Regions from separate parts of the Shewanella maritima genome, predicted to be linked through region 1. Evidence: predicted binding sites of a transcription regulator. Region 1 holds the regulator's gene; each other region holds the start of a gene.
What was found. Region 1 encodes sigma-54, which starts transcription at its own class of promoters, with help from an activator protein. Its sites were predicted from a motif close to GTTGGCACGNNNNTNGNNT; they were not measured.

Region 1 (3,250 bases):
CACCTTGACGCTGACAGGTAAGGCTAAGCTTGACCAAGCAGGCAGTCAGGTAACGGGTGATATCATTCGCTACAACATTGATAAGCAAGAACTCATAGCCCAAAGTAAGGGCGATGAGCGAGTGATTACCATTATCCAGCCAGAGAACTTCCAAGATCCGTCAGAGCAAGCACCTGTCGAGCAGCAGCCTGAGCCGCAAAGGCGAATAGAACAACAGCAAGAGCCATCAACACAAGGTAATCAGTAGGCTAAGTAATGACAGAGCAAATCACCTTAACGGCTGAAAACCTGGCTAAAAGCTATAAGAACCGCCAAGTAGTGAAAGACGTAAGCTTATCGGTTTCCACTGGGCAAATTGTTGGTCTACTGGGCCCAAATGGTGCAGGTAAAACCACCACCTTTTACATGGTTGTTGGACTTGTAAAAAGTGACCACGGGCGCATTTTAATTGATGCAGATGATTTAACTTCTGATCCAATGCATCTGCGTGCGCGCAAAGGCATTGGTTACTTACCCCAAGAAGCAAGCATCTTCCGTAAACTAACTGTACACGACAACATCATGGCAGTTTTACAAACACGTAAAGAGCTAACTAAAGAGCAACGTGTTGAAGAACTTGAACATTTACTCGAAGAATTCCATATCACTCACATTCGCGATAGCCAAGGTATGGCATTATCAGGCGGTGAACGTCGCCGAGTAGAAATTGCCCGAGCACTGGCTGCAAACCCGAAATTTATCTTGCTCGATGAACCATTTGCGGGTGTTGACCCAATTTCGGTAATCGACATCAAGAAAATTATTCAGCAACTCAAATCTCGTGGTCTAGGGGTGCTGATCACTGACCATAATGTGCGTGAAACCCTCGATGTTTGTGAGCATGCTTATATCGTGAGCCAGGGTAACTTAATTGCCGAGGGGACACCAGATGAGATCTTGAGCGATCAGCAAGTTCGTGCAGTATACTTAGGTGAACAATTCAAGCTATAGTTATTGATGATTTGGTTTCGCTCGCTCAACTACATGGGCGGCGACAGCATTAGCTTCGACTGAGTACCAATCCAGTCTCTCCTAAGGAAACCAATTACAAGCATTAATGTGTGTCTCTTATACGATACCTAGGGATAAGTGGTAAATGAAAGCGTCACTACAGCTCAAAATGGGTCAACACCTGACTATGACCCCACAACTGCAACAGGCAATTCGCCTACTGCAGCTGTCTTCATTGGAGCTACAACAAGAAATACAACAAGCATTAGACTCTAACCCACTGCTTGAAGTAGAAGAATTTTACGACGGTAAAGACGCCTCAAAAGACAAACAAGATCAAGCTGATACCGATTTTAGTGAAGCAAGCCAAAAGTCTGCTGAAACAGATACTTCCAACGTTGATCTCGCAGACTCGCTCAATAAAGAATCTATGCCTGACGAGCTGCCAATGGACACCACCTGGGATGAAGTCTATACAGCCTCACCAGTTGCCAGCACTGGCGCAACCAGCTCTGGCTCACGCGACGATGATATGCCATTTCAAGGCGAGACCACAGAAGGTCTATACGAGCATTTGGAATGGCAAAAAAACCTCACTCCTTTTTCTGATACCGATTTAGCCATCGCCACAGCCATTATCGATGCCATTGACGATACAGGCTATTTAACCCAAAGCACCGAAGATATCCTTAGCGCTATGGGCGATGAAGAGGTTGAGCTAGAGGAGGTTGAAGCAGTACTTAAACGTATTCAGCATTTTGACCCCATTGGCGTTGCTGCGCGCGATCTAAGTGAGTGCCTGCTTATACAGTTAGCGCAATTTCCTAATGACACGCCTCATATTGACAATGCGCGTATGTTGATTGCCAACTATCTCGACCTGATTGCTGGCCGTGACTTTCGTTTACTTATGCGTAAAACCAAGCTTAAAGAAGATGAACTTAGGGAAGCAATTCACCTGATCCAATCATTGAATCCAAAGCCTGGAGCGGCAATCACACCTAGTGATGATGAATATGTCATACCTGATGTTTCAGTATTAAAGAAAAATGGCCGCTGGGTCGTGGAGCTTAACCCTGACAACATGCCAAAAATTGGTGTCAATCAGCATTACGCTTCTATGGCTCGTAGCACCAAGAGCCAGGCTGACAGCCAGTTTATTCGCGGTCATTTGCAAGAGGCTAAGTGGTTCATTAAGAGTCTAGAAAGCCGTAATGACACCCTGTTAAAAGTGGCCAACTGTATCGTACAGTTCCAACAAGGCTTCTTTGAATATGGTGAAGAAGCCATGAAACCAATGGTACTCAACGATATTGCTGAGGCCGTCGAGATGCATGAATCCACTATTTCCAGGGTTACCACACAAAAGTACATGCATACGCCACGCGGTCTATTTGAACTCAAATACTTTTTCTCAAGCCATGTCAGCACAGATGACGGCGGCGAATGCTCATCTACAGCTATTCGCGCCTTTATCAAAAAGCTGGTCGCCGCTGAAAATCAGAAAAAGCCATTAAGCGATAGCAAAATGGCACAACTGTTAGCGGAGCAAGGGATTAATGTTGCTCGTCGTACGATAGCGAAATACCGTGAAGCAATGCTTATCCCGCCCTCAAACCAACGTAAGAGCTTATAAGCTCAATCAAAGGAGGACGATATATGCAAATAAACCTAACGGGGCACCACATTGAATTAACTGACTCACTTAGAGAGTATGTTGACAGTAAATTTGCCAAACTAGAGCGTCATTTTGAGCAAATCAACAATGTGCACGTTATCCTAAATGTCGACAAACAAGTACAAAAGGCTGAGGCTAAAGTCAGCCTTAGTGGAGGAGAAGTCTTCGCCACTTCTGAACACAGCGACATGTATGCTGCAATCGACTCTTTGATCAGCAAACTTGACCGCCAGGTAATCAAACATAAAGAGAAGCTAACCAAGCATTAATGATGGAAATTCGTACCATCCTGCAGCCGGAGTGCACTGCCTGTGCCACTCCGGGCAGTAAAAAAAAGGTATTGCAACTCATCAGCGAAATCGCAGCAGAGCAATACTCAGACCTTTCAGCACAAGAAATTTTCGAAAGTCTTGTCGCTCGAGAAAAAAAAGGTAGTACAGGTATAGGTAATGGCATCGCAATTCCCCACGGCCGTTTAGACAGTATCGAACAGCCTATCGCCGTATTTATCAAGTGCGATGAGGCGATTGACTTCGATGCCATCGATGATAAACCTGTCGATTTACTATTTGCGCTTATTGT
Region 2 (3,250 bases), 1.8 Mb from region 1:
TCTGAAACCCCAGCTTTCGATTTTGCCGCAGAAGGCTTAACAGCCTTACTTGCCTGACCGATACTCTTATCAGCCGCCTGGCCAAAAGCCGCTTTTGCTTCAGCAAAGCTTGGAAATGATTTGTACTTGGCACCAGCAAACTTATCGACTTGCGCCTTGGCCTCGTTCCAATTGTCATAAATGCCAGGCTTGCGTCCTTGCCACACTACGTAAAACTTCTTCGCCATTCGGTTTGCCTTAATTTGCAATCAATGAGTGCATATGATGCCACAAAAAAACGAGCCTTAAGCTCGTTTTTAATCTGACCTTTAACCTGTTGGCTGAGATTTAGCTCATAACAAGTTATTGCACTTACGTTCTGAATTCAGGGCTTTTACCGCAATCGACTACATACGCTTGTGCTTACTCGGAACAGATATTGGGCCATTAATGTGCTCATAAGCCACTGAGCCGGAGCCTGCAGCAGGAATATTCAAACCTTGAGTGTGGGCAACATCAATACCGCCTGAACCATCATTAATGGTTACCATGCCAGCAATATGCTCCACCGTGACGCTACCTGAACCGTCATTGATATTTAAATCACCTTTAACATGCTCAACTTTAATTGAGCCTGAGCCATCATTAATTGAAACGTTACCGTGCGCTTGCTCAAGCGTAATTGAACCAGAGCCGTCATTAATATTCACAGTGTTACCGCCGCGAATATCAATACTACCCGAACCATCATTAATATTTAGATCTGCACCACCGTCAATTTTAATCGAGCCAGAACCGTCTTTAATATTGATGTTATTGTTCACTTTACTGATCTTAATCGGCCCCGAACCATCCTCAATTTCAAGTAACATCGAATTAGGTACAGTCACTTCAAGGTCGATATAAGGTGATTCTGAAGATAAAGAAAATAACGACATACCGGCTTCTGCATCCGCCTTCAGTATCGCTTTATCACCACGACGTTTTAAACTCAGCTCAATGTCACTATTATCTGTTTGGTAAATATCGGCAACCACAATCACCTGTTCGATATCTGCACCCGTTATCACCAGTTTACCTGCGCCAACCTTTGCTTTTAACGCTTCTAGATCGCTAGCTTTAAGTTCTAGCTGTTGTTGGCTATGCTGCAATTCATCCGCTAACGCAGCGCCACTTGTTGTTAATGCGCCAGCCAAACACAGCGCGACAGTTAATGGTTTGATTAAAGAAGAGCTCATAAAAATTTATCCTTAAATTCGTTTGCTTAAGCCTTACCTAAACTAATGATAACAGCTTGGCATTTATTATTGTTTACAGCACATAGGGCATTCGACTTAAATCAACAATTTTATCCTTGTGCAGCCTTACTCCAATCAAAGAAGCAAAGACTTTGCCAACTTACAGAAAAGAAAAATAAGCCAATACAAACAACAGATTAAGATTGGCAGGCAAACAAATAGGCTCTGTTAAAAATTAAATAATTAAGTCAGATCCACAAATTTTAGTGAAACTCACCAACTCAGTCAGCCTTGAAGCCCTAACCCCTGAAACCCTGAACTCCTGAAACCCTGAAACCCTGAAACCCTGAAACCCTGAAACCCTGAAACCAAAGTAACACTCCAACACTTGCTTGGAATAACCATGATTCAATCAGTAGGCAGTGACCAACACTACTGCTATGATTGCCCACATCAAGTTAAAAGCCGTGTTGATAGAGATCCCGCCAAATGACCACAACTACCATTCGCCTTATCGTTGGTTCAAAAAATCCGGTTAAAGTAAATGCCGCCAAAGAAACCTTAAACCTGTACTTTCCTGATGCCGAAATTGACTGCATGGGTATTGCGGCACCATCAGGCGTAGCCGACCAACCAATGACAGATGCTGATACCAAGCTTGGCGCCATTAATCGCGCCAAATATTGCCAGCAGCAACATCCAGAGGCTGATTTTTTTATCGCAATGGAAGGCGGCGTTGACTTATTTGACCATGGAGCCGCAACCTTCGCTTATATGGCAATCATTCATCAGGGCAAACTTTCAGTTGGTCGCGGCGCTATGCTACCTCTCCCTAAGCAGGTCTATCACGCATTAGAGCAAGGCGAAGAGTTAGGTCATGTAATGGACAGACTATTTAATACCGACAACATCAAACAAAAAGGCGGCGCGATAGGCTTGCTGACAAACAATCTAGCCACTCGTACTAGCAACTACACCCATGCCTTGATATTAGCCATGGCGCCATTTGTTAATCCTGAGCTGTTTGTTAATCACGAGTAATTTGTTCCCCCAAGAGTTGTTTGAATAAAACGTGGAAAAGAATGACTAATATCACCACCGACAATATAAATCAGGTTAGCGATCAAGACTGGCAAATCCGCCCAATTGAAACGCGAGATAATCCAGCTGTGGCAGAGGTTATCCGCAGCGTATCCGGAGAGTATGGATTAACGGCAGACAAAGGCTATGGCGTAGCAGACCCAAACCTAGATGATATGGAAGCAACTTATGCTGCAGATGGCTGGCAATATTGGGTGATTGAATATCAAGGCAAGGTACTGGGCGGCGCAGGTATCGCACCACTAAGTAGCTCATTGACGCAAACCCAATGTCAAACTAGTACCACTGGTATCGCCGAGCTACAAAAAATGTACTTTAGCAAAGCTATTCGCGGTAAAAAACTTGCGCTACCTATGTTTGAAATCTGCCAACAATTTGCCATCGCAGAGGGTTATAGCCAGCTTTACCTTGAAACCACAGCCCTACTGCCCGAAGCGTTAAACTTTTACAATCAGCTTGGCTTCAAGCGCTGCCGACACCTTGGTGACACAGGCCATGATGCCTGTGAAATCGCCATGATACTGCAGCTGACTGCTGATAAATAAAATCATCACTTCAACACTCAACGCTTGCTTATAACCTAAGCAGCTAAAACGGATACAGCTCGTCACCACTTTTCAACTCCCACAAAGCTTGTTAGGGTGAAATTACCTATCATCTTGCGGGAGTAACAAATGGAATATCAACGACTTGGTCTATCGACCTTAGAAGTCAGTAAATTGTGCTTAGGCACAATGACATGGGGTGACCAAAATACTCAAGCAGATGCATTCGAGCAGCTTGATTATGCTATCGCCCAGGGCATTAACTTTATTGATACTGCCGAGATGTACCCAGTGCCGCCACAAAGTTCAACTCAGGGCGAAACTGAGCGCATCATAGGCAACTATTTAAAACAACGAGGTAATCGCGATAATCTCGTTATCGCCACT
Region 3 (3,250 bases), 2.2 Mb from region 1:
CCGCTAAATTTCACCAGCCCTTGGGGCGAGGGTGAGCTACTGCAAGCCTGGAATCAGCAAGACTTTGAATATCTACAGCAGAATATGATTGGTCACTTGATGATGAAGCAAAAGCTTAAGCATCAGCCAACCTGGTTTATTGGCGTGCTGGGTGAGGGCGACCAAATGCTGACCGTTGATAATTCTGATGGCAGCGTGTGGATTGAAATTCCAGGCGATAAACCTAAGCAGCAGTTAGCCAGCTCAATCGCTGAGTTTATTGAGCAGTTGCAAGTCATCATTAAACCGCCAGTAGCACCAATTCAGGAACAAGATGTAGTCCATGAGCATCCTGGAATATGGGCAAGAATTAAAATCATGTGGGGCAATTTAATGGGTCATCAAAAGTAAGTCGCTAGTGAGTTAAAAAAAGTGGGTCAGAGTAAAGTTTACTCTGACCCACTTTTTTATCTTTACCACTTTTCGGGCTACTGATGATCCCAGGAGATGTTAGATACAATGCGGCAGTTGTCGCAGCGAAAGTGAAACATGTCTAATAGCGGCTCATCTAACAGCCAATCTTTTGAGCCGCAGCGTGGGCATGGCCGTTGTTTTTCAGTAGCTAGGCTTTCGCCGCCCACTCTATATAAGTAGTAATAAGTAGGGATTTTAGTGAGGTACTCAATACGTCCACGTAAATCCCAGCCTCGGCGGAACAGATCGCTTTGATGGCTTGTAAGCTCTTCAAGTGCGGCATATTCCGCTTTGGTTGCTGCAGCCATTTGCAGTTCGTCACAGGCTTGCCACTCAGTTTGCCACTTGATCACCCGTTTATGATCGCCATTAAAAGTAGCCGGAATGTGATAAAGCGGAATTGGCATTAGACTATCGCCACTTCTAAGTGGCGAGCACATATGCACATAGCTGGTGTACAGTACCTGCCAGCTTGGTACTTCGGTGGTTGAAGCTTCTGAGTTTATATCCTGACCTATGAACTTTTCACGAGGTGCAAGCAGTTTGGCATCAGTCAGCTCAGTCAATGCTCGCTTAACCCAAGGGCTATTGTGTTTTGGGTGCAGGCTGGTTTGCTCTGGCATTAGCAAACGCACTTTAAACTCGCCATCATTAAAGGCTACCGCAAATTCACGCCCGAGCACTTGACCATTGGCGCGATAAGCTTCAAGCAGATTATTGATTGCTTTTTCTGCCGCTGTGATAGTGGTGTCAGCAAAGCACTCAAATCTTAATTCATAAACAAACATAGCTGTGTTATTCGCTTTTGTTAGCTTGTGTTTCAAGCTGGCTGATACGCGACTCTAATTGAGAGATATACTCTTGCATGGCATTAACTTGCTTGCTTAGGGCTTCGAGGCTAACGCCAGCGGATTTGTCTTTGCTTATTGCTTGTGGTTGTGAGTCTTCAATTCCACGCCATTCTTCTTCAGACATGGCATTAAACTCGCGAATACCTTGAACTATGACTGGCATTGGCACATTTGCGCCAACACGACTTTTAATGAGAGCAACATTGGGCTTTTGCCCTTTAAGTGCGATACCTTTTGCGGCAGCAAGTACGTGGTCAATTGGACGCATGGTTGGTGAAAATCCTTAAAATTTAGCTTAATGACGTTGGCAATTTAACTCACTTAACCTAGGTTAAGATTAATTGTCTTTTAATTTCAACACCTTAAATAATTGGCATGGATATCGCTTTATAGCGAGCATAGTTGACCATTTTAACAAAAAGGAACTGAGATGAAATCAAAACTATTAGCTTCAATTATTATTGCGACCACAACCTTAGGTTTATCAGGCTGTGTATTGAATGTCGGCGATCATAAGTCAGCTAAAAACCATGATTATTGGGAAGTACAACAAGAAAAAAACCGCGCTAATTTGACTAAGCTTTCGATGGGAATGACCAAAGAGCAAGTGCTTGTAATTATGGGGACGGCTGATTTCACCGAAGCCTATCTAAGCAATGACGGAGACGCGAAACAAGAAGTACAAGTTTATTTTTATCGTACACAGTGGACTAAAGGCGACGGTAAGACCACTAAGGATGAATGTACTCCGGTCGTGCTGCGCGATAACGCGCTCGTTGGCTGGGGCGACAGTGCTTATAAGCAAATATAAGTAAGCAAAAGCTTAAATTAGTAAGGCAAGGCCTCGTCATTGACGAGGCCTTTTACATTGTAAAAAAGTAATTGTTTAAAAAATGTTAAATTGCTAGATTGGATTAATTGAGGGAATTTTAAGCTGTAATTCAAATACTAACTTACTTATAAATGTAAGGTGAGCGCATATGTCAGCATTTACATTAGAACAGCTGCGAGCAGTGTATTTAACCGCTGAAGATTTGCGGATTGCTGCGTCTATTATCTACAACGCTTATCATGATGATCCTTTCTTTAATGACGTTTTAGGGCAAGGTGACTTGTCTACCTATGAGCAGAAACTAAGGGCGGCGATTCGTGAGGAATTAAATGAGTTATGGCAACAAGACCAACCTTTAATAGGCTTGTTTGATGGTGAGCGTTTACTTGGGGTGGCTTGTGTGATTACCCAGCAAGTGCCACTTGGTGAAACTCGTTACTGGCATTGGCGCTTGAAGATGGTGTTAGGTACTGGCTGGAAGTCGACCCAAAGCATGATCAATAAAGAGGCGTGTATTCTCGAGCAGCTTCCGTCGGAGAAATGCGGTGTGTTGCAGTTCATTGCATTAAGTCCTGCCGAGCAAAACAAAGGCTTAGGCAGTCGACTAATTCAAGCTGTACAGAGCTGGTGTGATGAGCAACATGAGTTAGATGGTGTGGGCGTATTTGTCAGTGATCATCGCCATAAACAAATCTTCGTTAAGCAAGAGTTCAGTGCAATTGCCGATGTCACTATAGGCAGTGTCCATGGCAGTGTACTTTTCTACAAGAAATCATAGGTAGATTTATGTCTGATAGTCCACGTTACCAAAGTTTTGCCGAGTTTTATCCCTTTTACTTGTCTCAGCATCAAAACCCAACTTGCAGACGCTTACATTATGTCGGCTCTTTGTTGACGATAGCGGTACTTGCCTGGGTGGTAGTCACAGCAAGCTGGAGCTATGTATTTGTTTTACCTTTTATTGGTTATGGATTTGCCTGGGTTGGACACTTTTTCTTTGAGAAGAATAAACCTGCTACCTTCACTTATCCCTGGTATAGCTTTGTTGGTGACTGGGTAATGTTGTGGCAAATGTTAACAAATCGAATTCGAAAATAATTGAGTATGGATGATC

Region 2: EXU30_RS14355 (DUF4097 family beta strand repeat-containing protein) is a predicted target of sigma-54. The motif match lies at 1,359-1,377, and genes of this name have one in related genera.
Region 3: EXU30_RS16255 (DUF3192 domain-containing protein) is a predicted target of sigma-54. The motif match lies at 1,674-1,692, and genes of this name have one in related genera.

Annotation. Positions count from the first base shown of each region.
Region 1 covers NZ_CP036200.1:1,595,049-1,598,298, forward strand. Annotated here, with positions in the region: gene lptA (lipopolysaccharide transport periplasmic protein LptA) at 1-247, shown strand, start outside; gene lptB (LPS export ABC transporter ATP-binding protein) at 256-990, shown strand; gene EXU30_RS06915 (RNA polymerase factor sigma-54) at 1,136-2,626, shown strand; gene hpf (ribosome hibernation promoting factor) at 2,650-2,937, shown strand; gene ptsN (PTS IIA-like nitrogen regulatory protein PtsN) at 2,940-3,250, shown strand, end outside.
Region 2 covers NZ_CP036200.1:3,369,714-3,372,963, reverse strand. Annotated here, with positions in the region: gene EXU30_RS14360 (ribonuclease H1 domain-containing protein) at 1-227, opposite strand, end outside; gene EXU30_RS14355 (DUF4097 family beta strand repeat-containing protein) at 387-1,217, opposite strand; gene yjjX (inosine/xanthosine triphosphatase) at 1,707-2,258, shown strand; gene EXU30_RS14345 (GNAT family N-acetyltransferase) at 2,300-2,863, shown strand; gene EXU30_RS14340 (NADP(H)-dependent aldo-keto reductase) at 2,993-3,250, shown strand, end outside.
Region 3 covers NZ_CP036200.1:3,833,335-3,836,584, forward strand. Annotated here, with positions in the region: gene syd (SecY-interacting protein) at 1-390, shown strand, start outside; gene EXU30_RS16245 (Zn-ribbon-containing protein) at 468-1,241, opposite strand; gene EXU30_RS16250 (hypothetical protein) at 1,249-1,572, opposite strand; gene EXU30_RS16255 (DUF3192 domain-containing protein) at 1,735-2,115, shown strand; gene EXU30_RS16260 (GNAT family N-acetyltransferase) at 2,285-2,914, shown strand; gene EXU30_RS16265 (Mpo1-like protein) at 2,923-3,234, shown strand.